3 regions of the Rhodococcus sacchari genome follow, and region 3 is predicted to be linked to each of the others. Evidence: riboswitches for the same ligand, from Rfam matches in the RefSeq annotation. Region 3 holds a riboswitch; each other region holds the start of a gene.
What was found. Region 3 has a riboswitch for S-adenosylmethionine ahead of OED52_RS01920 (aminotransferase class V-fold PLP-dependent enzyme). Riboswitches for the same ligand answer to the same signal wherever they lie in the genome.
Positions count from the first base shown of each region.

Region 1: linked by a shared signal. The riboswitch ahead of OED52_RS16910 (amino acid ABC transporter permease) and the one ahead of OED52_RS01920 (aminotransferase class V-fold PLP-dependent enzyme) in region 3 are both predicted to bind S-adenosylmethionine.
Region 2: linked by a shared signal. The riboswitch ahead of metX (homoserine O-acetyltransferase MetX) and the one ahead of OED52_RS01920 (aminotransferase class V-fold PLP-dependent enzyme) in region 3 are both predicted to bind S-adenosylmethionine.

Region 1 is NZ_CP107551.1:3,684,880-3,694,478, forward strand. It holds gene OED52_RS16880 (ABC transporter substrate-binding protein) at 1-787, opposite strand, end outside; gene OED52_RS16885 (LLM class flavin-dependent oxidoreductase) at 926-1,972, opposite strand; gene OED52_RS16890 (GNAT family N-acetyltransferase) at 1,969-2,475, opposite strand; gene OED52_RS16895 (FAD-dependent oxidoreductase) at 2,472-3,605, opposite strand; gene OED52_RS16900 (ABC transporter substrate-binding protein) at 3,629-4,597, opposite strand; gene OED52_RS16905 (amino acid ABC transporter ATP-binding protein) at 4,633-5,415, opposite strand; gene OED52_RS16910 (amino acid ABC transporter permease) at 5,412-6,383, opposite strand; SAM riboswitch class I at 6,600-6,692, opposite strand; gene OED52_RS16915 (hypothetical protein) at 6,831-7,688, opposite strand; gene OED52_RS16920 (sulfite exporter TauE/SafE family protein) at 7,858-8,634, shown strand; gene OED52_RS16925 (hypothetical protein) at 8,636-9,322, opposite strand; gene OED52_RS16930 (hypothetical protein) at 9,377-9,599, opposite strand, start outside.
Region 2 is NZ_CP107551.1:3,201,469-3,211,067, reverse strand. It holds gene OED52_RS14810 (DUF488 domain-containing protein) at 1-442, opposite strand, end outside; gene OED52_RS14805 (bifunctional methylenetetrahydrofolate dehydrogenase/methenyltetrahydrofolate cyclohydrolase) at 510-1,367, shown strand; gene OED52_RS14800 (DUF3017 domain-containing protein) at 1,395-1,679, shown strand; gene metX (homoserine O-acetyltransferase MetX) at 1,693-2,832, opposite strand; SAM riboswitch class IV at 2,995-3,107, opposite strand; gene OED52_RS14790 (NADP-dependent isocitrate dehydrogenase) at 3,377-4,594, shown strand; gene OED52_RS14785 (hypothetical protein) at 4,733-5,911, shown strand; gene acnA (aconitate hydratase) at 5,984-8,641, opposite strand; gene OED52_RS14775 (citryl-CoA lyase) at 8,638-9,546, opposite strand; gene OED52_RS14770 (CaiB/BaiF CoA transferase family protein) at 9,561-9,599, opposite strand, start outside.
Region 3 is NZ_CP107551.1:416,307-425,905, forward strand. It holds gene OED52_RS01910 (M1 family metallopeptidase) at 1-1,114, opposite strand, end outside; gene OED52_RS01915 (Pls/PosA family non-ribosomal peptide synthetase) at 1,111-5,085, opposite strand; SAM riboswitch class IV at 5,150-5,267, shown strand; gene OED52_RS01920 (aminotransferase class V-fold PLP-dependent enzyme) at 5,337-6,653, shown strand; gene OED52_RS01925 (hypothetical protein) at 6,863-7,459, shown strand; gene OED52_RS01930 (winged helix-turn-helix domain-containing protein) at 7,538-8,071, opposite strand; gene OED52_RS01935 (YbaK/EbsC family protein) at 8,293-8,766, opposite strand; gene OED52_RS01940 (crotonase/enoyl-CoA hydratase family protein) at 8,868-9,599, shown strand, end outside.

The DNA of each region.
Region 1 (9,599 bases), 1.3 Mb from region 3:
ATTCGGGGACGATGGTGAACTCGATGCGGTCCAGATAGGCCTCGCCGTCGTGGCCGAACGCCTCGGAACCCCACGCGTAGCCGGTGCGCTTGACGAGGGTGGCCGACTTGTCCTGCTGGTAGTCCTCGAAGACGAACGGGCCGGTGCCCGACAGTTCACCTGCGCAACGTTCCTCGGCGCTCTTGGCGGTGTCGGCGTCGGAGAGGAGGCCGAGCTGCACGGTGGCGGTGGCCTGCAGGAAGGGTGCGTTCGGGGCGGAGAAGTTCACCTGGGCGGTGCGGTCGTCGACGACGGTGGTGCCGGTGTACCCGGCGAGATAGCCGACGGCCGAGGGTGCCTTCACACCACCGAGGGTGTTCACGATCGCGTCGAAGTTCTTCTTCACGGACTCGGCGGTGAACGGGGTGCCGTCGCTGAACGTCACGCCGTCCTTCAGCCGGAAGGTGAACTGCGTGCCGTCCTCGTTCGACTCCCAGCTCTCGGCCAGCCACGGCACGATCTCGCCGGTCGCCGGGTCCTGGTCGGTGAGCGAGTCGACGACCTGCCGGACGACGTAGATGGTCTGGTTGGTGCCGGACTGCGCCGGATCCGCGCAGGTGGGTGCCTGCGACAGGCCGTAACGCAGGGTGCCGCCGGGCTGCGGGTCGCCGGTGGGGGCCGAACCGGCCTCGGTGCCGGCACCGCACGCGGTCAGCGCGGCCGCCAGCACGGCGGTCGCGGCGGTGGTGGTGGCGAACCGGGACGCGGAAGAGGAGAGGGACAACGACGTGCTCCGTGATCTGGGCATGGCACCGGGGCATCACGCGGATGCGATACCGCGGTGCGTGGGAGGGTCAGGGTCGTGGCTCGAGGTTACGGAGCCGACGGTGGGAGGCATACCTTTTCTCTCACCGCGATCGGAAGGGTTCCCTGCGGCGAGAACGCCTCAGGCGGGGACGGGGTTGCGATGCGGTACGGTCGCCCGCAGGACGGGCGCGACCTCGGCCTGGAACAGTTCGAGGCTCGCCCGGTACTCGGCCTCGGTGAGGCCGCCGCGGTCGGCGGTGACGTGCATGACCTCGTGCCCGAACCGCTCGTGGTAGCGGAGCACCTTGTCGATCACCTGCTGCGGGCTGCCGATGAGCGCGGAGGAGCGTTCGACGAAGTCCTCGATCGTCTCGAAGACGACGGGTAGCCCACTCTGCCTCGCGAATTCGAGCCGTTGCTCGAACAGTGGCCGGTACCGTTCGACGGCCTCCTGCGAGGTCGGCGCGACGTAGAGGCCGGCGGTGCCGGCCCCGATCCGCGCCGCCGCGGGATCGTGCCCGTAGGCGACCCAGCGTTCCCGGTAGTGGTCGATGAGCTCGGCGTACGGCTCGATGGGGTTGGTGAGGTTGGCGGAGAAGATCGGGTCGCCGTACTGCGCGGCCAGATCGACGGATTCGCGGCTGGTAGCGCTGCCGTGCCAGATGGTCGGGCGCTTCTGCAGCGGGCGCGGCACGGTGACGGCGTCGGACAGTGGCGGCCGGAACCGGCCCTCCCAGGTCACCGTCTCGTTCTCCCACAGAGCCCGGAACAGTCCGTAGCCTTCGCGGTTGCGGTCCCACTGATCCTCGGTGGTGACGTGGAACAGCTCGGCCTGGGCGGTGCCGTTGCCCTTGCCGATCATCAACTGCAGGCGGCCGCCGGACAGGTTGTCGAGGGTCGAGTAGTCCTCGAACGCCCGCACCGGGTCGAGCAGGCTCAACGTCGTGACGCCCGTCCACAGTTCGAGGGTGCTGGTGCGGGCTGCGATGTTGCTCAGCACCACCGGTGGCGCCGACGCCAGGAACGGCTTCTCGTGTCGCTCCCCCACCGCGAAGCCTTCGAAGCCGAGCTGTTCGGCGAACACCGCGGTATCGACGACCTCGCGCAGCCGTTCGGCCGGGGAGACCAGCTCGCCGGTGACGGGATCGGGTTGGTGGATGATCAGGCTCAGCAGCAGGAACTTCACGCGGAGGCCGCCTTTCGGACGAGGTGCTTCTCGAAGGGATGCGGGCCGATCTCCTCGGCCGGCTTCCGGGGGTCGAACAGTGCGGTGTAGCCGGCCGCGAGGTACAGGGCGACCGCTTCGGGCTGCCGCCATCCGGTGGTGAGGTAGATGCGGGTGTAACCCCGCTGCGCCGCTTCGGCTTCGAGTTCTTCGAGGACGATGCGGCCGAGACCACGGCGACGGTGGTGCCGCGACGTCCAGATCCGTTTCAGCTCGGCGGTGTCCGCGTCGTAACGCTGGAAGGCGCCACCCGCGACGGGGGTGCCGTCCTCGACGAGGACGAGGAGCGCACCGTCGGGCGGCGCGAACCGGTCCTCCGGGTAGGTGGTGAGACTTTCGTACTGTTCCTCGAAGGGCCGCTCGTAGCGGGTGCTGTACTCGACGGCGAGTTCCTCGAGCAGCGGCGCGGCGAGCGGGTCGTCCTGCCGCACCGCGCGCACCTCGAGCCGGCGGGTACCGCTCACGAGACCCCCACCTGCTGGCGGCTGCCGAACCGGAACGGTTCGGGAGCGGTGGCGATGCCGTCCGCGAGGTCGGCGACGAGTTCACCGATGGCGGGGCCGAATTTGAAGCCGTGCCCGGAGAATCCGGCCGCGACGGTCACGGTTCCGGTGCGGTCGACGACGAAGTTCGAGTCCGGGGTCGTCGTGTAGAGGCAGGTGTCCACTCTGGCACTGTCGGCATCCACTCCCGGAAGCCACGTCCGCGCGTACTCGACGAGCCGCTCCACACCGCCGGGGTCGGCGACGAAACTGCGGGTGTCGGGATCGACCTGCGGCCCGGTGCCGTGCTCCCCGATCTTGATGCCGTCGATGGAACCGAGCCCGTAGATCCCCTCCCCCGTGAGCTGCGCGCCGCGGTGGTGGACGAAGCTGGGCCAGTCGGCGTCCGAGACCGGCACGAAGTGCGCGGGTTGCTCCTGCGTGGTGCGCAGCGGCGGCAGCACGGGACGGGCGGTGAGGTCCGCGGCGTCGAGCAGGGTGCGGGTCCATGCCCCGGCCGCGACGACGACGTGCCGTGCGTAGATCACGGTGTCGTCGAGGACGACCTCGACCCCGCCGGTGGTCTCGCGGATCAGCCGCACGCCGCTGGTGTGTCGGACCTCGGCTCCGGCATCGGCCGCCGCCTGCTGGAGTGCGGCGACGGCCCGGTCGGCGTGCAGCCGTCCCGCGTCGGGGTGGAACAGCACGGTGGTGTCGAATCGGATTCCCGGCCAGCGCTGTTCCGCTTGGTCGGGGGTGAGGAGGGTGTGGTCGATGCCGAGTTCGGTCAGCGACCTCGCCTTGGCGTGCACGGCGTCGGGCAGGCCGTGGTCGACCGCGCCGGTGAGGTCGAGCAACCGGGTGCCGGTGGTCTCCTCGAGCTGCCGCCACAGCGGCAGCGCGCGGGCCGCGAGGGCCGTGTGGAACTGCCCGTCGTAGGCCTGCCGGTAGATGCGGGAGCTGCCGTGCGAGGCTCCCCGGTGGTGGCCGCGCTCGAACTGTTCGAGCAGGGTCACCCGGCGGCCGCGTGCCGCCAGTCGCCAGGCGGCCGCCGATCCCATGACACCGCCGCCGACGATCACGACGTCGACCGGTCCGTTGACGCGAGACATGATGTATCCCCGAGTTTTTCCGACTAGGAGGTCTTGGGCAGGCCGGGCGGGTTGATCCGCGAGACCTCGATGGCTTCGCTGGTGATGCCCCACCGTTCGAGAACCTGTGCGTAGGTGCCGTTCTCGATGATGTGGTTGATGGCCTCGTTGATCGCCTCGATCAGGCCGTTGTCCTTCTTCGTCAGCACCGCGATCTCCCCCTGCAGGTCGAGTCCGGCGCCGGAGAAGGTGCCGGCGACCTCGGTCTCGCCGGATTGCAGGGCGTGGAAGGCCGAGGTCGGGTTCGGCCCGACGTACGCGTCGATGCGGCCGGAGCCGAGGGCGAGGTAGTAGTCGACGGCGTTCTGGTAGTAGAGGATCTCGGCGGGTGCGAGGCCGGCGGCGATGTTCTGCTCGTTCCACTCGACGAGCAGCGCCTCCTGGTTGGTGCCGGAGCCGACACCGACCTTCAGTCCGGCGATGTCCTCCGGGCCTTCGAAGGTGATGCCACTGTCCTTCTTCACCTCCACGGCGAGACTGTCGAGGCGGTAGGTGGCGAAGTCGTACTTCTCCTTGCGTTCCTCGGTGACGGTGACGTTGGAGATGAACAGGTCGGCCTCACCGGAGTCGATGCGCACGAAGTTCTGCGCCCAGTCCGCGGCGGTGAGTTCGACGTCGAGGTCGAGGACGTTGCCGATGAGATGGGCGAAGTCGGTTTCCGAACCGATGATCGTCGCGTCGTCGTCGGCGTAGAAGCGCAGCGGTGGGACGGTACCGGCCGACCCGGTGACGACGAGGGTGCCGCGGTCGCGGATGTCCTGGGGTACCTTGGCGGCGATTTCCTCGACCGGTTCGGTGGTGATGCGGTTCTGGTCCGCGGTGAGGTTGTAGCCGGCGTCGGTGGCCGCGTCGGCCTCGGCGGTGGGTCCGGAGCTGCAGGCCGTGGTGCCCAGGAGAGCGAAAGCGGCCAGGGCCGAGGCGAACACGCGTGCCCGGCGGGTGGAAGCGAACATCGGTACCTTCTCGAATGCGTAGGGGGAAAGGGATGTCAGAGAACGCGGGACAGGAATGCCGCGGTGCGTTCGTGTTTCGGGTGGTCGAGGACGTCCCGGGGTGGGCCCTGTTCGACGATGACGCCGCCGTCCATGAACACGACGGTGTCGGCGACCTCGCGGGCGAAACCGATCTCGTGGGTGACGATCACGAGGGTCGCGCCGTCGAGGGACAGGTCACGGATGACGTCGAGCACCTCACCGACGAGTTCCGGGTCGAGCGCCGAGGTGGGTTCGTCGAAGAGGATCACCGCCGGTCGCAGTGCCAGCGCACGGGCGATGGCCACGCGCTGTTGCTGCCCGCCGGACAGTTGCTTCGGGTAGTCGTGGAGCTTGTCGCCGACGCCCACCCGCTCGAGCAGCGCGCGGGCCTCCGTCTCGACCTCGGCGCGGTCGCGTCCCTGCGCCGAGACGGGTGCCTCGACGACGTTCTCCAGCACCGTCAGGTGCGGGAAGAGGTTGAAGTTCTGGAACACGAACCCGATCCGGGAGCGCTGCCGGAGGATGTCGCGGGCCCGCAACTCGTGGAGTTTGTCGCCGCGCCGCTTGTAACCGATCAGTTCACCGTCGATGCGCACGGTGCCCCGGTCCACCTTCTCGAGGTGGTTGAGGGTGCGCAGCAGGGTGGACTTCCCGGATCCGGACGGGCCGAGGATCACCGTCACGGTGCCCCTGCGCAACTGCAGGTCGATGCCTTTGAGGACCTCGTTGGCACCGAAGGACTTGTGGACACCGCGCACGTCGACGACGTGGTCGACGTCGTCCCGGGTGGCGGTCATCGGGTCGCTCCCCGGGGTGCGCCGATGCCGCCGTCGCGGATCTCGCGGTACCGGGCGACGACCCGCTGCCAGGGGGTGGGAGGCAGTTCGCGGGCCGCACCGCGGGCGTAGTACCGCTCGACGTAGTACTGCCCGATCGAGAGCAGCGTGGTCAGGACGATGTACCAGACGGTCGCGACCATGAGCATGGGCACCACCCGACCGGTGCGACCGAAGATGACCTGGACCTGATAGAACAGTTCGGCGATCGCCATCGTGGAGACGATGGAGGTGCCCTTGAACAGGCTGATCACCTCGTTGGCGGCGTTCGGGAGGATCGCGCGCATCGCCTGCGGCAGCACGATCTTCACGAACTGGCGGCGTCGCGGGATGCCGAGGGCGTTGGCCGCTTCGATCTGGCCGTGGTCGACGGAGATGATGCCGGCGCGGATGATCTCGGCGGAGTAGGCCGCCTGGTGCAGGGCCAGACCGATCACGGCGGCGGTGAACCCGGAGATCACGCCGGAGACACCGAACTCGAAGAAGGCCGGCCCGAACGGGATTCCGATGCTGAGCGTCTGGTACAGGTACGCGATGTTGAACCAGAACAGCAGCTGGACGATGAGCGGGATGGATCGGAACGCCCAGATGTAGGTCCACGAGATGACCTGCAGCACCGGGTTGTTCGACAAACGCCCGATCGCCAGCAGCACACCGAGCGCGAAGCCCAGTACCGTGCCCCACAGGGTGAGCTTGATCGTCATCCACAGTGCGGACAGCACCGAGGAGGCGGTGAAGTACTGCGCGAAGGTCGCCCAGTCCCAGCCGGGATTGGTGATCAGGCCGTGGACGAACTGGGCGGCGACGACGAGTACCGCGATGCTGATCACCCAGCGCCAGGGATGCCAGGTGCGGGCGACGACGAGGTTGTCGTCGTCACGAGGGTCGATCGTCGCGTCGTCGACGCGGATGTCGGTCGGCGCGCTCATCGCGACGTCCTGCGGACAGCAGACATCGTGGGAACCTTTCGGGAATGCGAGGGGACGCGTGCGCCCGGCCCGTCCCCCGCGAGCGGGGCGGGCACACGAGAGCAGCAGGGGTCGTTCGGAGGTGGCGCGTCAGCGACACCGGCAGGACGCGCCGCGTCGCAGGTCGATGTGCCGGCGGCGCCACGAAGCGCGCTCGGTGCTGCGAGTCATGTCCTGCCTCCATCGGTCCCGGCGGTAGCACCCGCACCCGCGCACGGGGGGTTGCTGCGGCGTCGTCGAGCCAGGTCTCTCGGCCGCTCTGGATGGTCGCGGATCAAGCTACGCAGTGCGGCGGGGCGATCCCACCCTTTCTCTCATGCTGGCGCGAATCGGGGCGAAAGGGATGGACGAGACCGTCGTCGGTTGCGGTTTTCCGACCGGTTCCCGGTATCTTCGCCGGTCTCGACCTCACACGGAGGCACCCGCCGCGCGCAGGGCACGCCGCACACGCTCGACGAGAACGTGCGGTCGCCGGTACAGCAGGTCGGCGCCGACGCGGATGACGGTCCACCCCAGCTCGGGCAGCCGCGCGTAGCGGTCGATGTCGAGGGTGCGCTGCGCGGGGTCGGTCCAGTGCTGCACACCGTCGTACTCGACCAGCCTCCTCCATTCCTTCCAGCCCATGTCGGCGCGGGCCACGAACCCGGCGTCGTCGAAGATCTCGATCTGGGTCTCGGGCCTGGGCAAGCCCGCTCGAACCAGGAGGAGACGCGTGTGGGTTTCCGGAGGTGATGCAGCCCCACCGTCCGCGAGTTCCAGAACGGTGCGCATGCGGAGGAGATGCCGAGCTCCCTTGTGCCGTGCGGCGACGGCCTCGATCTCGGGGATCTTCAGGCCGGTGGCGTTGCACAGCGCGTCGACCATCTCGACGGACCTGTCGACGTCGTGGCTCCGGGCCAGGTCGAAGCCCGTCCGCGCGGGTGTCGTCACCGTCATGCCGTCGACGGCGCAGGTCTCGATGCCGGGGATGTTGCGGACGACGATGCCCGGACACGACCGCAGCTTGCCCGGCCTGACGATCTCCGCCGGAAGAGTGGGGTCGAGCCATCGGGTGCCGTGCACGGCGGCTGCGGAGACACCGGCGAGTACACCGGTCGACCCGGCCCACAGCCACGCCGCCTTCGCCCGGAGCAGGGCGGCCGGCTCGACGCCCGGTGCGATGTAGACGTTCCGGTGCAGCTTCCGGAAGTGGTGGGTGAGGCCGTGTCGTGTCACCAGTCCGGCGGCGCGGGCGTCGGTGCCCCGGAACGGTTCGTCGAGGTTCATGGGCAGGAGCGTGACCCGCGGATCGGCCTTCCGGAACCCCCGTTTCGGCGAGTGTGGACAACTTCGGTGTCATCCACAGGCTCGACCGAATCGAGACCGGCGAAGTTCACGCCGAGACGGCCGTACATCGGCAACAACGCCGGTCTCGACGGACCGTAGACTCCCCTCGGTGACCCCGCTCGAACTGTTCCTCGTCGCCCTCGCCGGTCTCGGCGCCGGTGCCATCAACTCGCTCGTCGGCTCCGGCACCCTCATCACTTTCCCCACGCTCATCGCGTTCGGGGTGCCGCCGGTGACCGCGACGATGTCCAACGCGATCGGTCTCGTCGCGGGCGGCGTGTCGGGCACATGGGGTTACCGGCGGGAGCTCCGGGGGCAATGGCACCGGCTGCGGTGGCAGATCCCCGCGTCGGTGTCCGGCGCGCTGCTCGGATCGTGGCTGCTGCTGCACCTGCCGGAGACGGTGTTCGAGTCCGTCGTGCCGGTGCTGCTGATCCTCGCGCTGACGCTCGTCGTGCTGCAGCCGAAGATCCAGGCCTGGGTACTGCGCCGGGTGGGGCACGACGCCGACAGGCCGCTCGGGCCGGTGCGCATGGGGTTACTGCTCCTGGGCACCTTCGCCGTCGGTGTCTACGGCGGCTACTTCACCGCCGCTCAGGGCATCCTCCTCATGGGTGTGTTCGGGGTGCTGCTGACCGATCACATCCAGAAGCAGAACGCCGCGAAGAACCTGCTGTCGCTGCTCGTCAACATCGTGGCGGCCCTGATGTACATCTTCGTGGCGTTCGACCGCATCGACTGGACCGTCGTCGTGCTCATCGCAGCCGGATCGCTGGTCGGCGGATTCCTCGGCTCCCACTACGGACGGCGACTGTCGCCGGTCATGCTCCGCGCGGTGATCGTCGTCGTGGGCCTCATCGGGCTGTTCCGCCTGATGACGTCCTGACTCAGCGGGTGCCCACCGACCAGTCGCCGATCTTCCACTGGAAGAACCAGCAGTGGAAGTACCGCCAGCTACCCAAGCTCGACGACCAGGAAGCCCGATGGCAGTTCTCGCCCCCCGGATTCGGCGGGGCCGGCGGGTCGTCACCCTCCGCGCGGAACTCCCAGAGCGCCACGGTGTCGGTTCGTGATGCCGCCTCGTGCGGCTTCGTGCCGTCCGGGAGCTCCACCCGGAAACACAGCGTGCGGATCGTGTCCGGCTGCAGTGTGAAGTCGCCGCCGCGCTGCGAGATGGGCTGGTCGTTCACGATGGTCGCGGTACCGAAACCCGACTCGTTGCACGACGCCGCGGGAACTTCCGAGACCGAGTAGCGCAGCAGATCCGCGATGGAACCCTGGGTGGTCAGCGCCGGCCGCAGGTTCACCGAGACCGGCGTGGTGACACCGGAGACCGCGCGGAGCGCGACGGGCGCGTAGACGGGCTCACCAGGCACCAGAGCCAGCGGGTCGACCGAGAAGTCGAACTGCCCCGCCTGGCCCTGGGTGGCGAACTCGCCCCACGGACCCGACGCCGTCTGGTCCGAGCTGAAGTTCGCCTGGATACCCCCCTGCGAGGCAGGGGGATTCAGGTGGGAACCGTACCCACAGGAGGCGACCATCCCGAGGGTGCCGAGCATCGCCAACAGGCGCATTCCCTTCCACGCAGATCTCGCTACGCGCACGGCTTGTGTCTCCTGGTCGGCTCGTTATCCGTCGAGGGTGTCGTCGTCGGATGTGGTGGTCTCGGCACCCTCGGTGGTTTCCGGGGCCGACGTGGTGGTCTCGGTCTCGACGGTCGGTGTGCTCTCACCGGTGGTCGTGCTCGGTGCGGTGACCGTCGGCACCGTCACTGTCGGCACGGGCACCGGCGGCAGCGTGAAGATCCAGCCCGCAGTGCCTTCCGGCCGGAGCATCACCGAGTTGCTGCCG
Region 2 (9,599 bases), 1.7 Mb from region 3:
GCCAGCCCCGCGCCGTCAGGGTGTTCGCGATCAGGAGACGGTGGCAGCGCCACGGCATCGGCTCCCCGCACAGGATCGCCACGTGCTGCTCCGTGGCCAGGTCGGTGAGCCGTGCCAGGGCCTCCTCGAACTCCGGGGTGAGGGTGTAGTCGGCGTAGTTCCTGAAACTCGCGTTCCGCCAGCCCGCGTTGAGGGCGGGGGCGACATCCTTCTGCTTCGGCCGCCGGCCCCCGAGCCCGGGCGCGTGCAGGTAGCCGATACCGGCCCGGTCGAGCCAGGCGGGCATCTCGTCGGCGTCGAACTGCGGGCTGCGGCGCGAGCCGGGCAGCTTGCGCACGTCGACGACCAGTCCGATGTCCGCGGACGAGAGGGTGTCGAGGACCAGGCCCTCCGGGCACGTCCAGTGACCGATCGTCCACAGTTCGCGGGGAGCCGCAGCCATGACCCCATCGTTCCGGATTCGGATACCGCGCGTCGCGGACCGCGCGGTACCTGAAAGAATGAGGGTCGTGACTGCGACGATCCTGGACGGCAAAGCAACCCGCGACGAACTCTTCGAGGACCTGAAGGTCCGAGTGGCAGCGCTGAAGGAGAAGGGCGTCACGCCCGGCCTCGGCACGATTCTCGTGGGTGACGACCCGGGATCCGCGGCCTACGTGCGCGGGAAGCACAACGACTGCGCGAAGGTCGGCATCACCTCGATCCGCAAGGACCTGCCGGCCGACATCACGCAGGAACAGCTCTTCGAGGCCATCGACGAACTCAACGCCGATCCCGCCTGCACCGGCTACATCGTCCAGCTCCCGCTGCCGAAGCATCTCGACGAGAACGCCGCCCTCGAGCGCATGGATCCGGGCAAGGACGCCGACGGTCTGCACCCGGTCAACCTGGGCCGCCTCGTCCTCGGCAAGGAGGCGCCGCTGCCGTGCACCCCGCGCGGCATCATCCACCTGCTGCGTCGTTACGACGTGGAGATCGCCGGTGCGCACGTCGTGGTGATCGGCCGCGGTGTCACCGTGGGCCGCCCGATCGGCCTGCTGCTCACGCGCCGCACCGAGAACGCCACCGTCACCCTCTGTCACACCGGCACCCGCGACCTCGCCGCCGAGGTGCGCCGGGCGGACATCGTCGTGGCGGCCGCCGGTGTGCCCGGCCTCGTCACCGCCGACATGGTCAAGCCGGGTGCGGCGGTGCTGGACGTGGGTGTTTCGCGCACCGAGGAGGGCCTGCGCGGCGACGTCGCCGACGACGTGCGCGAGGTCGCCGGTTTCATCTCCCCGAATCCGGGTGGTGTCGGCCCGCTGACCCGTGCCTTCCTGCTGGCCAACGTCGTGGAGCGGGCCGAGCAGCTCGCCGCCGGACGCTAGGCCACCGACACGCAACCGGGGGACAGGATGGCTCGGAGCCTGCGATTCACGCGGCTGAACCTGCCGCTGCTCGTGGTCACCGTGGTGATCGCGGCAGCGGTGCTCCTGGTGATCGTGGACCGCTGGCGACGCGGCGCCTTCGTCTTCGGCGGCGCCACCATCCTGGCGGGCGTGCTGCGCTGGGTGCTCGACGAGGACAGCGTCGGGCTCCTGGCGGTACGCAGCAAGACCTTCGACGTCGCGGCACTGCTCGTCGTCGGCGGGATGGTGGTGGCGCTCGCCGCCTCGATCGATCCGCTCGGAACCGGCTAGCCGCCGGGGCGGGTCACCGGTTCGGCGAGTCCTCGGCGAGCTGTGTCAGTTCGCCGAGGAGCTTGGCGACCTCGTCGGCCTCGGTGAGGAAGCCGTCGTGCCCGTCGCGGGAGACGAGCACCCGCAGATCCCCGGAGTTCGGGAGCAGGTCGGCGATCTCCTGCTGCAGCCGCAGCGGGTAGAGCCGGTCGGAATCCACACCGGCGACGATCGTCGGCACCGGGGTGGCCTTCAGGGCCGCTTCGACACCGCCGCGTCCGCGCCCGATGTCGTGCCGGTTCATCACGTCCGAGAGCACCACATAGGTGCCGGGATCGAACCGTGCGACGAGCTTGCGGGCCTGGTGCTCGAGATAGCTCTGCACCGCGTAGCGGCCGCCGGCCCACGGGTCCTCCCCGTCCTGGGCCTGGTTCCCGAAGCGGGCGTCGAGTTCGAACTCGGTGCGGTAGGTGAGGTGCGCGATGCGGCGGGCGATGGCCAGTCCCGCCTCGGGGATCCGGCCGGTGCCGTAGTAGTCGCCACCCTGCCAGTCGGGGTCGGCCTTGATCGCCATCATCTGTGTGGTCTGCGTGCCGATCTGGTCGGCCGTCGCGCGGGCGCCGGTCGCGAGGACCAGCGAGGCCCGGACGCGTTCGGGCTGCCCGACGATCCACTCGAGGGTGCGCATGCCGCCCATCGAGCCACCGGTCACGGCGGCGAGGATTTCGATGCCCAGGGCGTCGAGCAGGGCGACCTCGGCCTGCACCTGGTCGCGCACGGTGATGAGCGGGAAGCGTGAGCCCCAGGCGCGGCCGTCGGGTGCGATGCTGCCCGGGCCGGTGGTGCCGCGGCAGCCGCCGAGGACGTTGGTGGAGACGACGCACCAGCGGTCGGTGTCGAGGGGCGCGCCGGGGCCGACCATGCCCGACCACCAGCCCGGTGACGGATGGTCCGGTCCGGCGGGACCGGTGACATGGGAGTCGCCGGTGAGGGCGTGCTCGACGAGCACGACGTTGTCACGGGCGGGGGAGAGCTCACCCCATCGCTGGACCGCGATGGTGACGTTCGGGAGGGTGCCGCCGTTCTCGAGGGGGAGATCCCCGATGTCGATCCGTTCGAGGCGTCCGTCCGCCGGGGGCAGCTCCACGCGTCGCCGTTCGGTGCGCGCCGTCAAGACGTCACCGCCTCGGTGTTCGACGTGATGCCGGCTCGGTGGTGAGGGGCGTTCATCGGATCCTTCCGGCGGGGTTGGGAGGGCTGGGGCGGTGGTACGCGGGGTGACAGAACCCTGCGCGACAGGACCCTGCGCGACAGCTCGTCGTCATCGTTCCTCCCAACTACAGGCTTGCCGACGATGTTTCCGTCGGCCGTGTCCTCACCCGGAGCACCCCACCCTGTTCGGAGGGTTGCCGGCCAGCGAGCCGGGGCTTGGCGCTGGCACTCATGACTATCCCGGCAGTTTAGCGATCGTGCAGCAAGAGGTCTCGGGCGCCCTCGAAAGGCTGTGTGACCAGCAAGAAAGTTACTGGTCGGTAAGGAGATGCGACGGGACGGCGCGCTTTGCGCCTGCCGCGAATAGCAGTACGCTTGTCATGTTTGGCCGCCGTCCAGGACGTGGAGACGGCCATGCTCGCTCGTACCGAGCCGACGGCGATCGCACCCACAAAGTGCGGTCGATTGGGGACCACAGAAACGTCCTAGGAGGACACGAAGCGCATATGTCCAAGATCAAGGTTGAGGGTAAGGTCGTCGAACTCGACGGCGACGAGATGACCCGCATCATCTGGCAGTTCATCAAAGACAAGCTGATCCACCCGTACCTGGATGTGGATCTCGAGTACTACGACCTCGGCATCGAGCATCGCGATGCGACCGACGACCAGGTCACCATCGACGCTGCGAACGCCATCAAGAAGCACGGCGTCGGCGTCAAGTGCGCCACCATCACTCCCGACGAGGCACGTGTCGAGGAGTTCGGCCTGAAGAAGATGTGGCGGTCGCCCAACGGCACCATCCGAAACATCCTCGGCGGCACCATCTTCCGCGCGCCCATCATTATCTCGAACGTTCCGCGCCTGGTCCCCGGCTGGACCAAGCCCGTCGTCGTCGGCCGTCACGCCTTCGGCGACCAGTACCGCGCCACCGACTTCAAGGTCGACCGGCCCGGCACCGTCACCATCACCTTCACGCCGGAGGACGGCAGCGAGCCGATTCAGCACGAGGTCTGCCAGATCCCCGAGGACGGCGGCGTCGTGATGGGCATGTACAACTACAAGAAGTCCATCCAGGACTTCGCGCGTGCCTCCTTCTCCTACGGTCTGCAGCGCAACTACCCGGTCTACCTCTCCACCAAGAACACGATCCTCAAGGCCTACGACGGCATGTTCAAGGACGAGTTCCAGCGGATCTACGAGGAAGAGTTCAAGGCCGAGTTCGAGGCCGCCGGCCTGACCTACGAGCACCGCCTCATCGACGACATGGTCGCCTCGTCCCTCAAGTGGGAGGGTGGCTACGTCTGGGCCTGCAAGAACTACGACGGCGACGTCCAGTCCGACACCGTCGCGCAGGGCTACGGCTCGCTGGGCCTGATGACCTCCGTGCTGATGACCCCGGACGGCCGGACCGTCGAGGCCGAGGCCGCTCACGGCACCGTGACCCGGCACTACCGTCAGCACCAGCAGGGCAAGCCGACGTCGACCAACCCGATCGCGTCGATCTTCGCCTGGACCCGCGGCCTCGAGCACCGCGGCAAGCTCGACAACACCCCCGAGGTGATCGAGTTCGCGCAGCAGCTCGAGGACGTCGTCATCAAGACCGTCGAGAGCGGCCAGATGACCAAGGACCTCGCACTGCTCGTCGGCCCGGAGCAGGGCTGGCTGACCACCGAGGAGTTCCTCGCAGCACTCGACGAGAACCTGCAGAAGGCTCGCGCCTGACCTTCGGCTTCTCCCACACGACACGGGACGTCCGCATCGGACGTCCCGTGTCGTGTCTGTACCGGATCCGCGACGTGCCACGCTACCGTTCGTGTCACAGTTCGTAGCAGCAGTCGGTGTCGAGGAGGAGGGCCGGTCGTGACCACCACAGCTTCCGGTCGCAGCGTGGCGCACGCCCGCCGGCGGTTCTGGCGCCGCGTCTGGACGCTCGTGTTCGGATCGGCACTCGCCTACGTGCCGGTGGCGCTCGCACCCCAGCTGCTCCACGCCGTCGTCCACCGCACCGACGAACTCGTCGGCGACCACACCACACCCGAGCGCAGCGGCGTGCTCACGACGCTGTCGATGGGGGAGGCCGCCTCCGTGCTCGGTGTGCTCGCGGCCCTGGTGATCGCACTCAACATCATCGCCTGGTCCATCGGCCCGGTCGTCGCCGAGGACGGCTCACCGCGCATCACCGAGGCGTTGCGCACCGAACATCTCGAACTGTGCGGGCCCGTCTTCGGGGTGGGCGCGACGATGACCTTCGTCGCCGCCCTGCTCGACGGGATGCCGCACTCGGTGGATCTGGCCGCGCTGCTGCTGTTCCCTGCGGTGTTCGTCATCGTGGTCCTCAGCCAGGACCTTTTCCTCGCCACCCGGCGCGGCGGCGGGGTCCGTCGCATGCTGCTCCGCGAGAATTCCCTGTTGCGCCGGCGCGAACTGCTCGTGACGGCGGCGCGGTTGCGGCCCCGCGACCCGCGGGCGGCCACGCGCCCCTTCCTGATGTGCACCCTGGAACTGGTGCTCCTGACCGCCGTCACCACCGCTGTCGCACTGTTGCCCGCCGTGGCGCTCGGCGACGGCACGGGTGGCGAACCGGTCCTCACCCTCGACGACATCGTCGGTGCCGCGATCGTGTCGGCGATCGTGGTGCTCATGGCCGTCGTGCTCGTGCCCTGGACGGTGCGGTGCTGGTTGCTCCACCGGTACGTCGGCGCGGTGCTGGCCGTCGCGGTGGGAGGCACCCTCTACCTCGTGGTCGCGGGTGGGATCGTCTGGGCCGTCCTCGACGGGGAGAGTTCGGTCGACGCGCTCGTGAGCGTGGTGCCGCTGCTCGTCTGGGTCTTCCTGCCGGTCGTGGTGCTGGCCGTCGGTACCCTCGGGATCCGGGGCCGGGGGCGGCTCCCCGGCGTCACCGCGGCGCTGCGGTCCGCGCTGCTGCGGGAACGTTTCACGTTGCGGTGGGCGGACACCGGTGACGGCCGCGGCGCACCCGAGTTGCGTCCCCTGCTCGCCCGGGCGCGCCGCGTCGCCTCCTACGCCGGGCGTTCCTGAGACCGGACGCCGAGACGCACCGAGGGGCGTTCCCGGTGGAGAACGCCCCTCGATCCTTCCGGTGAGACGGTGCTAGCCGAGCGGGTTCCGCTCCGTCGTCGCACGTTGCCGGTTCGCCTGCTGGGTGAGCAGGTGGCCGAACAGTCCCCCCGCGCGCAGCCACTCCCATTCCAGGGGAGTGTCGATGCGGCAGGTCGCCGTGTCCTTCCACAGGATCTCGCCGTTGCGGCGGACACGGACGGTGATCTCGGTGGTGGAGCCGAGCTCCGACAGGCCGAGCAGATCGATCTCCTCGCTGCCGTCGAAGCTTTCGGGAGCGGGACCCTCCCACTGGATCGGAAGTACGCCCATTGCAACCAGATTGGTGCGGTGGATGCGTTCGAAGCTCCGGGCGAGGACCGCACGGATGCCGAGCAGGCGGGTCACCTTCGCGGCCCAGTCGCGTGCCGATCCGGCGCCGTAGAGTTCGCCGGCGACCACCACGACCGGGGTGCCCTGGCTGCGGTGGTATTCGGCGGCCTCGTGCACGGGCACCGGTTCCGTGCCGGGGGCGGTGCGGGTCCAGCCGCCCTGCTTCTCGGGCACCAGCAGGTTGACGAGCCGGGTGTTGGCGAAGCCGCCCCGGATCATCACGTCGTGGTTGAGACGACGGGAGCTGAAGGTGCCCAGCGACCGCTCGTCGACACCGCGCTCGCGCAGCCACCGGCCCGCGGCGGAGTCGGGGAGCACCCGCGCCACCGGCGAGATGTGGTCGGTGGTCACCGCGTCCCCGAGGACCAGCAGGGGTCGGGCGGTCAGGTCGCCGGTGAGGGTGGGCGAGGTCAGCTCGGGATCGGTGAACGGGGGACGCCGGATGCTGCCGGACTCCCCGTCCCACTGGTAGTGCTCCCCGCGCGGGTACTCGAGTTCCTGCCAGCGGGCGGTGGTCAGCTCCCGTTGCGCACCGCGGCCGAGGGCGGCGGACTCGTGCTCGGCGAGCAGCGCGTCGATCTCCTCGTCGGACGGCCACAGATCGGCAAGGGTGACGGCCGTGCCGTCCTCACGGTGCCCGACGGGGTCGTTCGTCAGGTCCACACGGACGTTCCCGGCCAGCGCGTACGCCACGACCATCGCGGGTGAGGCGAGGTAGGCGTGCGCCACCGCCGGGTGGATGCGGCCGGTGAAGTTGCGGTTGCCGGACAGCACCGCCGCCAGGGCCGTGCCCTCGGTCCGGTCGGAGGCGGCCGGCACCGGGCCGAGCGGCCCGGAATTGCCCATGCACGTTCCGCATCCGAAACCCGCGACCTGGAAACCGAGCCGGTCCAGGTGTTCCTGCAGTCCCGCGGAGGCCAGCAGGTCCGCCGCGGCCCGCGAACCGGGGGTGAACGAGGTCTTCGTCCACGCCGGGGGCCGCAGTCCGGCCGCGACCGCGTTGCGTGCCAGCAGACCCGCCGCCACGAGGGAACGCGGATTCGAGGTGTTGGTGCAGCTGGTGATGGCGGCGATCGCGATGTCACCGTCCTTCGGCGACGCGGAATCACCGGTGCCGGAGGCGTTCTCGCCCGCGGAGGTGGGCACCTCGGACAACGTCAGCGCGTCGTGCGGCCGGGACGGGCCCGCGAGGGTGGTCGCGATTCTGCCCAGATCGAGCGACAGCGTGGTCTCGAACCGGGGGGCGGGGCTGTCCTCGGTGTGGAACAGGCCCTGCGCCTTCAGGTACTGCTCGGCCAGGTGGACGCGCTCGGGGGAGCGGCCCGTGGCGGCCAGGTAGGCGATGGTCCGGCGGTCGGCGGGGAACCAGGCCATGGTCGCCCCGTACTCGGGGGCCATGTTGGCGACGGTCGCGCGGTCGGGCACCGACAGCGCCGACAGGCCGGGGCCGTAGAACTCGACGACGGCGCCGACGACGTTCAGGGCGCGCAGCTTCTCGGCGAGGGTCAGTGCCAGATCGGAGGCGAACACCCCCGGTGCGAGCCGTCCGGTGAGCTCGACGCCGACGACGCGGGGGACGCGGATCATGACGGCCTGGCCCAGCGCGGCCGCGGTGGCCTCGATGCCGCCGACACCCCAGCCGGTCACGCCCAGGGCGTTGATCATGGTGGTGTGCGAGTCGGTGCCGACCAGCATGTCGAGGGCGGCGACGTGACGGTCACCGGATTCGACGGTGGTCACCACGGGGGCGAGCACCTCGAGGTTGAGCTGGTGGCAGATGCCGGTGCCGGGCGGCACCACCCGTAGGCCGGGCAGGCGGTCCTGGGCCCAGCGCAGGAACCGGTAGCGATCCCGGTGCCGCGCGTACTCCAGATCGATGTTCTTCTCGGCCGCAACGGAACTGCCGTACTCGTCGACCTCGAGGGCGTGGTCCACGACGAGGTCGAGGGGCAGCGCCGGCTCGAGCGCGGCGGTGTCCAGGCCTTCGGCCCGGGCCCGCTCGAGGAGGGTGATCATGTCGGCCAGCACGGGGATGCCGGAGGCGTCCTGGAACAGCACCCGGCCGGGGAAGAACGGGATCGCGGCGGACGTGTCGCGCCGGGTGATGGCCCGGACGTGCTCGGGCGTCGCCTGCGGGTGTCCCTGGTGACGCAGGACCCCTTCGGCGAGCGTCCGCAGCGACCAGGGCAGGTCGGCGATCGGTCCCGCGCCGCCCGCCTCGGCCTCGGCCAGGCTGTGGTAGTACAGCGGGGCGCCGGTCGCGTCCTCGACCGGCAGTGTCCGCAGCGACCCGAACGGGTCGGTCCTGTCGGTGCTCACTCGGCGGGGACCTCCGACGGTGCCGTCCCGGAATCGTCTGCACCCCAGGCGCGTTCGGGATATCCGGTGTAGGTGGGGAGCAGCGGGGGCGGCATCGGGCCCTTGATGCGGCGGCCGCTCTGCGATTCCTCCCAGCTGTGGGCGAGCACGCCCACCGACCGGGACAGGATGAACAGGCCGCGCGCGAGCTCGGCGCTGAACCCGAGTTCGGCGTAGATGACGGCGGTCGCGCCGTCGATGTTCATCGGGACCGGGCGGGTACGGCCCGCGGAGAGCTGGGCCTCGAGCTCGAGCGCCGCGGCCAGGTAGCGGCCGGACACGACACCGGCGTCGACGGCGTCCTGCACCGCCTCGAGCAGCGGATCGCGCCGGGGGTCGCGGGTGTGGAAGCGGTGCCCGAAACCGGGGACGTAGGCCCGGCGTTCGCGGTACGCGGCGATCTCGGCCGCGACGGCCTCGGCGAGGTCACCGCCCTCGGCCCGGGCCACGAGCCGCTGCAGGAACTCGACGCACTGCTGGCCGGCGCCGCCGTGGACGTCACCGAGCAGGCCGACACCGGTCGACATCGCGCCGTGGAGTCCGACACCGCAGGTCGCGGCCATGCGGGCCGCGGCGATCGAGGGGGCCTGGGGGCCGTGGTCGACCGCGGCGACGAGGGCCTTCTCGAGCAGGGCGGCCTCGGCGCGGGTGGGGGCCGTGCCGCGCACCATCGTCCAGATGGTCTCGACGAAGGTGGCATGCCGGATGAGGTCCTGGATGGGGTAGCCGCGGAACCGGATCACGTCGGGTTCGATGTCGGAGACCGCGGTGCTCCACCAGTCGGCCGACTTCTGCGAGTCGACCGCGGCCAGGGCGGCGGCGCGGGCCGGCGAGATCGCCGACTGCTGCGAATTCTGTTCGGTCACTGTGGATGTGGTGCTCATACTGCGCCCTCCCGGTGGAAGTCTGCGATCTGGTC
Region 3 (9,599 bases):
CGTCGAACATGTCCTTCGGACCCGGATCCTCGAGGACGATGTCCTGTGGTTTGCGGGCGAGTCCGCGATGCGCGTCGGCGGCGTGGGCGTGCGCGGACCGGCCGCCGGAGTGCTCCGACCACAGCCATTCGGCGTAGCAGGCGAATCCCTCGTGGAGCCAGATGTCGCACCACTGGTACAGGGTGAGGCTGTTACCGAACCACTGGTGTGCGAGTTCGTGGGCAACGAGCCGTTCCTCTCGTCCGGTGCCATCGCAGAAGTTCGCGCCGAAGATCGACAGTCCCTGCGCCTCGACGGGGATCTCGAGTTCGTCGTCGGTGACGAGTGCGGTGTAGTGGGCGAAGGGATACGGCCCGAACAGGCGCGTGAAGACCTCGAGCATCTCGGTCTGCCGCGCGAAGTCCCGGTCGAACGCCTCCTGCAGCCGCGGCGGATGGATCCCGTACTGGGGAACGGGATCCGTTGCGAGAGTGCGTATCCGATAGTTACCCGTCTGCACGGTCGCGAGATAAGTCGCCATCGGTTCGGGTTGCTCGTACACCCAGGTGGTGCGGCTCGACTTCGTGGTCTTGTGCACGAGGGTGCCGTTGGCGACCGCGACGAACGGTGCGTCGGTGGTCACCGAGATGCGGTAGGTGGCCTTCGAGCCGGGATGGTCGTCGCAGGGGAACCAGGTCGGCGCCCCGTTGGGCTGGCTCGCGACCAGCGACCCCTCGTCGAGTTCCTCCCAGCCGACGTCCCCCCAGATCGTGCGCAACGGCGTCGGGGTGCCCGAGTACTGGACGGTGAACACCAGGACGGCGCCGGCGGGGAGCTTCTCGGTGGGCGTCACGGTGAGTTTGCCGTTGCGGTGGACGAACTTCGCGGGCCGGCGTCCGTTGACCGCGACCTTGGCGACCCGCATCGACGGCGCCAGATCGAGGGAGTACTTCCCGCGTACGTCCGTGGTGGTGGCGATGACCTTCGCCCGCCCGTCCAGCCGGTTGGAGACGACCTTGTAGGTCAGATCCAGTTCGTACCGCGACACGCGGTAGCCGCGGTTGCCGCTCTCCGGCAGATAGGGGTCGAGCGGGCGGTCGGCGGCGACGGGGGCGACGGGCTTGATCGGTTTCATCGCGGCGACCATTCGCTCGGCGTCGTCCACGGCGCGATGGGGTTGCCCTGCCAGCGAGTGGACGCCGGGACGACGTCGCCGCGCATCACCAGCGAGGCCGGGCCGACGGTGGCACCGTCGCCGATGCCCGAGGCCGGCAGCGCGACGCACTGCGGGCCGAGCGTCGCGCCGGTGCCGAGGGTCACGGTGTCCATGGACATGATCCGATCATGGAACAGGTGGGTCTGTACAACGCAGCCGCGTTCGACGGTCGCTCCGTCGCCGAGGGCTACCAGGTCGGCCTCGGGCAGCCAGTAGCTCTCGCACCACACACCACGGCCGATCCGTGAGCCCAGGGCCCGCAACCACAGGTTCATCACTGCGGTGCCGGTCGCGGCGCGGGCGAACCACGGGGCGGCCACGGTCTCGACGAAGGTGTCGGACACCTCGTTGCGCCACACGAACGAACTCCACAGCGGATGTTCCACCCGGGCGATCCGCCCGACCACGAGCCATTTCGCGGCGACGGTCACCGCGCACGCCACGGCCCCGGCCACCATGAGCACCAGCCCTGAGAGCAGCGCCGCGAGGGCGTATCCGACGTGGTCGGCGAGGGTGTTGAGGGCGAAGAGCACCCCGAGGCCGATGCCGAAGGTGACGATCATGGGCACGAGCCGGAACGTCTCGACGGCACCGCGCGCGACCCGCAGCCGCAGCGGCGGGGCGAAGGTGCGGCGCGCGTCCGCCTCGTTGCCCGTCCGGCGCAGCCGCACCGGGGGACTGCCCAGCCACGACGATCCGGACTTCGCCTTCTCCGGCGCGGCGGAGAGCACCGCCACCAGCCCGTGTTTCGGTACCCGACGCCCGGGCGCGGCCATCCCGGAGTTGCCGAGGAAGGCACGCTTGCCGACCTTCGCGTGCGAGATGTAGAGCCAGCCGCCGCCGAGTTCGTAGGAGGCGACCATCGTGTCGTCGGCGAGGAACGCGCCGTCGGCGACCTTCGTGAACTTGGGGACCATCAGCACGGTCGACGCCTCGACGTCCCGGCCGATGTCCGCCCCGAGCAGCCGCAACCAGATCGGGGTGAGCATCGAGGCGTAGAGGGGGAACAGGAAGGTGCGCGACGAGTCCATCAGCCTCTCGGTGCACCACACCTGCCAGCCGACACGGCTGCGCACGGGATGCCAACCCTCCGTCATGCCGACGGCGAGCAGACGCACCGCCAGGAGGGTGACGAGCGCGAAGACGAACATCGTCAGCAGCGCCGCGACGGGCAGCATCGCCAGCGACCGCACCACGGCGTCGGAGACGGTCGGGGTGTCGTGTACCCACCACACCAGCAGTGCGACCCCGGCCGCGATCGACACGACCGGCAGCCCGCCGATGAGGATCGACGACAGCGCGTAGGCCGGGACCCAGCGGGTGCCGCGCGGCGGCGGAACATCGGGCCAGGGCTGTTCCGTCCGACCGACCTTCCGGGCCGGGGAGCCCGCCCAGCGACGCCCCGATTTCACCCGGCCGAACACCGCCGATCCCGCTTCGACCTGCGCGTTCTTCCCGATCCGGGTGCCGGGTGCGAGGAACGAACGGGCCCCCACCGTGGCGCCGGCGTCGATGCGGATGCTGCCGATGTGGACGACGTCGCCGTCCACCCAGTGCCCGGACAGGTCCACCTCGGGTTCGATCGCGCAGCCGTCACCGAGTTCGAGCAGCCCGGTGACGGGCGGCAGGCTGTGGAGGTCCACACCGCGCCCGACCTTCGCTCCGAGCGCCCGCGCGTACTGGCGCATCCAGGGCGCGCTCGAGATGTTGGTGGCACCGGAGGCCTCGGACAGCCGCAGCGCCGTCCACAACCGGAGATGCACCGAACCCCCGCGGGGGTAACTGCCCGGCTCCACACCGCGCAGCAGCAACCGCGCTCCCGCCGCGGCGATGCCCATCCGGCCGACGGGGGTGAGGAACAGCAGGACGCCGAGGGCGACCCACCACCACGAGAGCGTCACGGTCCACGGCACGTCGACCAGCAGGGCGACGAGGTTGTTCAGGATCGCCAGCCAGGTGACCCACTGCAGGCCGGTGAGTGTGGTGAGCGGGATCGTCGCCGCGATCTGCGCGAGCTGCGCGTGCAGGGGGACGGGGGCGACCCGCCGCGGCTCCACCGCCTCCGTGGGGGCGAGTTCGTCGAGGTAGGTGGCGAGGGATCCCAGCCGGGGATGGTCGTACAGCTCGGCGACCGTCATCTCCGGGAACCGGGTGCGCAGCGCCGTCACCAGCTGTGCTGCCGCGAGGGAGCCGCCGCCGAGCTCGAAGAAGTCGTCGTCGGCCCCTTCGATGCGGCATCCGAGCAGGTCGGTCCACAGGCCGGCGATCCACTCGGCGGTGGGATCGAGCCCGAGCGCCTCCACCGACTCCGCGTCGGCGCCGGGCAACGGCCACGGCAGGGCGTTGCGGTCGACCTTGCCGGAGGTGCGGGTGGGCAACTCGTCGACGAGTGCGAGCCGGGGGACGAGCGCGGCCGGGAGCTGCTCCGACAGCAGGTCGTGCGCGGACGCGACGTCGAAGTCCGGATCGGCGGACGCGATGTAGCCCACGAGGATCGAATGCCCCGCCGCCGTTCTCCGTACCGCGCAGGCTCCTCCCGCCACACCGGGCAGGTTCTGCAGGGCGTTGTCGATCTCGCCGAGTTCGATCCGGCGGCCACCGATCTTGACCTGGTCGTCGGCACGTCCCTGGAACAGCAGTCCCCGGCGGTCGAGGGTCACGAGATCGCCGCTGCGGTAGGCACGTTCCCATCCGAGCGTGGGCATTGGGGCGTACTTCTCGGCGTCCTTCGCCGGGTCGAGATAGCGCGCGAGACCCACGCCGCCGATGACGAGTTCGCCGACCTGCCCCTCCGCGACCGGGTTCCCGTCGGCGTCCACGACCGCCAGATCCCAGCCGTCGAGCGGAAGACCGATGCGCACCGGACCGGTGCCGTCCATGAGTGACGCGCACGCCACCACGGTCGTCTCGGTGGGGCCGTAGGTGTTCCACACCTCGCGTCCCGGCACGGCGAGACGCGCGACGAGATCGGGTGGGCAGGCCTCGCCGCCGAAGATGAGCAACCGCACCGGTTCGAGCGCCTCCGTAGGCCACATCGCGGCGAGCGTCGGCACGGTCGAGACGACGTTGATGTCGCGGGAGACCAGCCACGGCCCCAGATCCGCACCGGACCGCACCAGCGCGCGCGGAGCCGGAACCAGGCACGCACCGTGCCGCCACGCGAGCCACATCTCCTCGCAGGAGGCGTCGAAGGCGACGGACAGTCCGGCGAGCACCCGGTCGCCGGGACCGAGGGGAGCGTCCCGGCAGAACAGGCGTGCCTCGGCGTCGACGAAGGCCGCGGCGTTGCGGTGGGTGACGGCCACGCCCTTCGGGGTGCCCGTCGACCCCGAGGTGAAGATGATCCACGCGTCGTCGTCGAGCCGCGGCCCGCGCATCTCGGGGGCGCCCGAGCGGGGCGCGGTCCCCGGTCCGATGCCGTCGTCGGTGACGATCGCGGCGACCCGGGCCTCGGAGAACACCAGTTCGGCGCGTTCCTCGGGGTCGTCGGCGTCCACCGGCACGTAGGCGGCGCCCGCGGCCAGAACGGAGAGAATCGTCACATACAGCTCGGCGCGGCCGGAGGTCATCCGCACCCCCACCCGGTCCCCGGCACCAACGCCGGCGTCGTTCAGGGCGTAGGCCCCGGCCACCACCTTCTCGACCAGTTCGGCGTAGTCGAGGACCGTGCTGCCGTCGTCGACGGCGGGGGCGCCGGGATGGGCCTCGGCGGTGCTCCGCAGCAGGTCGACGAGGGTTCTCGGAGTGGGCGCGTGCGAGCCGCGGAGGAACTCACCGGGGACGGGGAACCGGTCGGGGACGGCGGGAGGGAGGGCTGACAAGTCCGCGGATCCTTCTGCTCGGTGGATTCCAGTGGTTATCTCACGTCCGGATGTACTGCGGGTGAACATTCCGGCGCGCGGGCGATTCGGGTGGGGTTGACACGTCCGGGTCGGGCTGCCATCCTCTTCGGCAGGTCATGAGAACCAGCGTCAAGCCCCGGCTAGCTGGTCGGCAACCCTCCAACCGCGGTGGGGTGCTCCGGGTGACGACCTGGCCGTGATTCCAAGACCGGACACGGCAAGCGCGGACTCCGCCGGCGACAAGTCTCCATTGTCGTGGGCGTTCACCGGCGGGTCCCTGATACACCGAGGGATTTGTCATGACTGCTGCCACCATCACCGCCACCTGCGTCGCTCCGTTCGCCACCGTTTCGGGCTGCGACCTGCAGGTTCCGCTCGTCCAGGGCGGTTCCTGCACCTACGCGAACTTCGACTACGCCGCGAGCGCCCCAGCTCTCGCCGCCGTCACCGACCGCATCGCCGAGCTGCTGCCCTTCTACGCCAGTGTGCACCGCGGCGCCGGCTACGCCTCGCGGATCAGCACCTCCGCCTACGAGGAGTCGCGGACGTCGGTGTCGCGCTTCGTGAACGCCGCCGACGACCAGGTCGTCGTGTTCACCCGCAACACCACCGACTCGCTGAATCTGCTCGCGACCGCCGTGCCCGGCGACGTCGTCGTCCTGGACATCGAGCATCACGCGAACCTGTTGCCGTGGAAGAACTCTCGCGTCGTCGAGGCCGCCGATACCGTCACCGAGACCATCTGGCGTCTGTCCGTCGAGCTCGAGCGTGCCCCCGCTGCCCTGCTCGCGATCACCGGCGCCTCCAACGTCACCGGTGAGGTGCTGCCCATCGGCGAACTCGCCGAGCTCGCCCACGCCCACGGCGCGCGGATCCTCGTCGACGGTGCGCAGCTCGTGCCGCACCGCCGCGTCGACCTGACCGCTCTCGGCGTGGACTACCTCGCCTTCTCCGGCCACAAGCTGTACGCGCCGTTCGGTGCGGGTGTGCTCGTCGGTCGCCGCGATTGGCTCGACACCGCCGAGCCCTACCTCGCCGGTGGTGGCGCCGTGCGCGAGGTCAGCCTCGACTGCGTCGAATGGGCCTGCGCCCCTGCGCGTCACGAGGCCGGCAGCCCCAACGTGCTCGGTGTTGCGGCCATCGCCGCCGCGTGCGACGCGCTCGCCGGTTTCGACGCCGAGGCGGCCGCGCGCCACGAGGAGGCGCTGTGCACGCAGCTCGTCGACGGACTGCGCGACATCGACGGCATCGAACTGCTGCGTCTGTGGAACGACTCGACCGACAGCGTCGGCATCGTCACCTTCACCGTCGAGGGCTACGAGCCCGGCCAGGTCGCGTCGTACCTGTCCGCCGAGCACGGCATCGGCGTGCGCGACGGCCGTTTCTGCGCCCACCCGCTCCTCGCGCGGGTCGGCCGCCCCGGTGGCGCCGTGCGTGCGTCGCTGGGACTGGGCAGCTCCTCCGACGACGTCGCGCGTCTGCTCTCGGCGCTGCGGTCGCTCGTCGAGAACGGCCCGTCCTGGGTGCACGCGAAGACCGACGGCGGGTGGAGCCCCTCGCCGGAGACCCGGCCGGGCCTGGCGCAGAACGACGAGGGTGCGTCGCCCTGCGTGTAGCGGTCGACAATTCCCCACCTGCTGAGTAGGGTAATCGCCATGTACGGAGCGAGGACGAGCGCAGCGGCACGGTGGTGCCGTCGCCATGTCGACCTCTGCCGTACCGCCTCGGGTAGCTGTCCGGACTGACGTCCTTCCCCGCACGGTCTTCCCACACACCGCGGTCGCTCCCGTCGAGCGATTCCGCGGACGATGCCCGAGAGGTACCCATGTCCGACACCCGCACCCTGAACTCTTCCACCGCAAGCCTTCCGGTCGACCGCCCGCTGCGTGTGGCCGTCGAACTCGCCGGCCCCGCCGGTCCCGACTACTGGGCCGACCTCACCCTCGGCCGCGCGGGGGATCCGCCGCTGGATCTCACCTCGGCGTCCCCGAACGTCGTGCGTGTCCGCGCCTCGGATCTGCGTGAGGCGGGCAAGCTCCGCGACCGCGTCCGGGCCGAGGCCGCGGCGGAGGGCCGCGATCCCGATTCGGTGACCGTCCTCGTCGATCTCGAGGTCGTGCTGGCCTCCGACGCGCGTACCGCCCGCCGTCGCCCCGACGCAGTGCGCCGCGGGGGAGCGGGCACCCTGTCCTATGTCGGCACGCCGCACGGCCTGGCCGGGCTGATCGCCGACATCCACGCCGTGCGGGTCGCCGACGGTGTCACGCTGGTCCCGCTGGACGCCTCGTTCACCGTCGAACATCTCGTCGACGGCACGCTGCCCTGGCTCGAGTCGCGGGGGCTGATCGAGGTGTCGCCGACGGTCGTCGAGGTCCTGCGCCGGTTCGGCGAGGGTGCCCACCCCGCCGTGCGTGCGTCCTGACGGCCCTCTGCCGCAACACGTTCCACAATACGAAGGCGGGAAAGGAGTTCCGGCTCCTTCCCCGCCTTCGTCGTGTCGTCAGGCCGTGCGGCGGTCCAGTGCCTCCACGACGAACACCCGCGGATCGGGATCGTAGCGGTAACCCGAGCCGCGCACCGTGGTGATGATGTTGCCGAAACGCCCCAACTTGGAACGGATCCGGGAGACGTGGACGTCGACGCTGCGGTTGCCGCGGTCGGCGTCGAGAGGGTCGTTCCCGGAGTAGCCGGTGCCCAGTGGTCGCAGCGACGCGCGGGTCACCACCACCCGGGGCTGTCGGACCAGATAGGACAGGATCTCGAATTCCGTGTGGCTCAACTCGACTCGTGTTCCGTCGAGGACGAGACCGCGGGCCGGCAGGTCGATCACCAGCGATGCGGGTCCCGCGCTCAGGAGGGTGCGGGTCCGCGCGCCCGGCAGCATGTCGAGGGCGGTCTCGCGGAGTGCGTCGGCCAGAGCCGCGAGATCACCGGCCGATCCGGCATCGGTGTCCGAGACATGCACGATGAGAACGAGTTCGGGTGAATCGGTCGACCCACCGGTGACCGGGGGTGCGACAGGGGAGATGGTCATGACGAGAACTCCGCTGATCGGAAGGTGAGGAGAACGGCGCCGGATCGGTCGCGCACGCGCGGCGATGCCGGGAGAAGAACGGGGACGGTGTGGATCTCAGAACGCACACAGGCACGAGCGGGTGCGGCACAGGTCGACGTGCCTGCGGCTCCACACTCGTACGGTCACGTGGGCGAGTGTACCCGTACGGACAGGCGAACGGTACCGGCAGGTCTGCGATTTCAGTCCACGTCGATGTCGACGGCGGCGGTGATGCGCCGCAGTTCGGAGTAGACGGTGCGGAACAGGGTGTTCGGGCTCCCACCGGAGGCCCACAGTTCCGGATGCGCCTGCAGGGCACGGTCGATGTAGGTGGGCAGGTTCGTCGGGTGCCCCAGCGGAGCGACCCCGCCGAGCGGCTGCGCGGTCACCTCCGTGACCAGACCGGGGGAGGCGGGGACGAGGACGCCGCCGAGTCGCTCGCCGGTGGTCTCCACCGCGACGCGGTGCGCGCCGGAGACGAGCAGCAGGATGGGGTCGTCGTCGAGGAGGAAGACGAGCGACTTCACGATCGCACCCACCTCGACCCCCACCGCGGCGGCCGCCTGCTCGGCGGTGTGCACGGTGTCGGGTTGTTGCACGATCAGCCCGTGATGACCACGTGCGATGAGTGTGTCCGACACGCGGTGGGCGTTCGGATGCAGCGACCTGGTCATGGATCAAGAGTAGGAAAAACGCCGCGCGATGGGCGGGCTTCCGCGATCCCGGAACGGACGGTGCCGATGCGCTCCGGCGATCCGCAAGTTACTCTTCGGTAATGTCCGATCACTCGCCTTGGAAAGCGTTCACCGTCGAGCGCAGGGACCACGTCGCACAGGTCACGCTCATCGGCCCCGGCAAGGGCAACGCGATGGGCCCCGACTTCTGGGCGGAACTGCCCGTCCTCTTCGGGGAACTCGACGCCGACTCCGAGGTCCGTGCGATCGTGCTCGCCGGATCCGGGAAGAACTTCAGCTTCGGTCTCGACCTCGTCGCGATGGGCGGCAGCCTCAGCGCCGTCGTCGGAGGAAAGGCGCTGGCGAAGCCGCGCACCGACTTCCACAAGCTGATCAAGTCCATGCAGGCCGCCATCACCGCTGTCGCCGACTGCCGCAAGCCGGTCGTCGCCGCCGTCCAGGGCTGGTGCATCGGCGGTGGCGTCGACCTGATCACCGCCGCCGACATCCGCTACGCCAGCGCCGACGCCAAGTTCAGCGTCCGTGAGGTCAAGGTCGGCATGGTCGCCGACGTCGGCACCCTCGCGCGGCTGCCGCTCATCGTCGGCGACGGCCACGTCCGCGAACTCGCGCTCACCGGCAAGGACATCGACGCCGCCCGCGCCGAGAAGATCGGCCTGGTCAACGAGGTCTTCGCCGACGCCGACGCAGTGCTCGCCGCCGCCCACGCGACCGCCGCGGAGATCGCCGCCAACCCGCCGCTGGTGGTGCAGGGCATCAAGGACGTCCTCGACCACAGCCGGTCGGCGCGCATCGACGACAGCCTCCGCTAC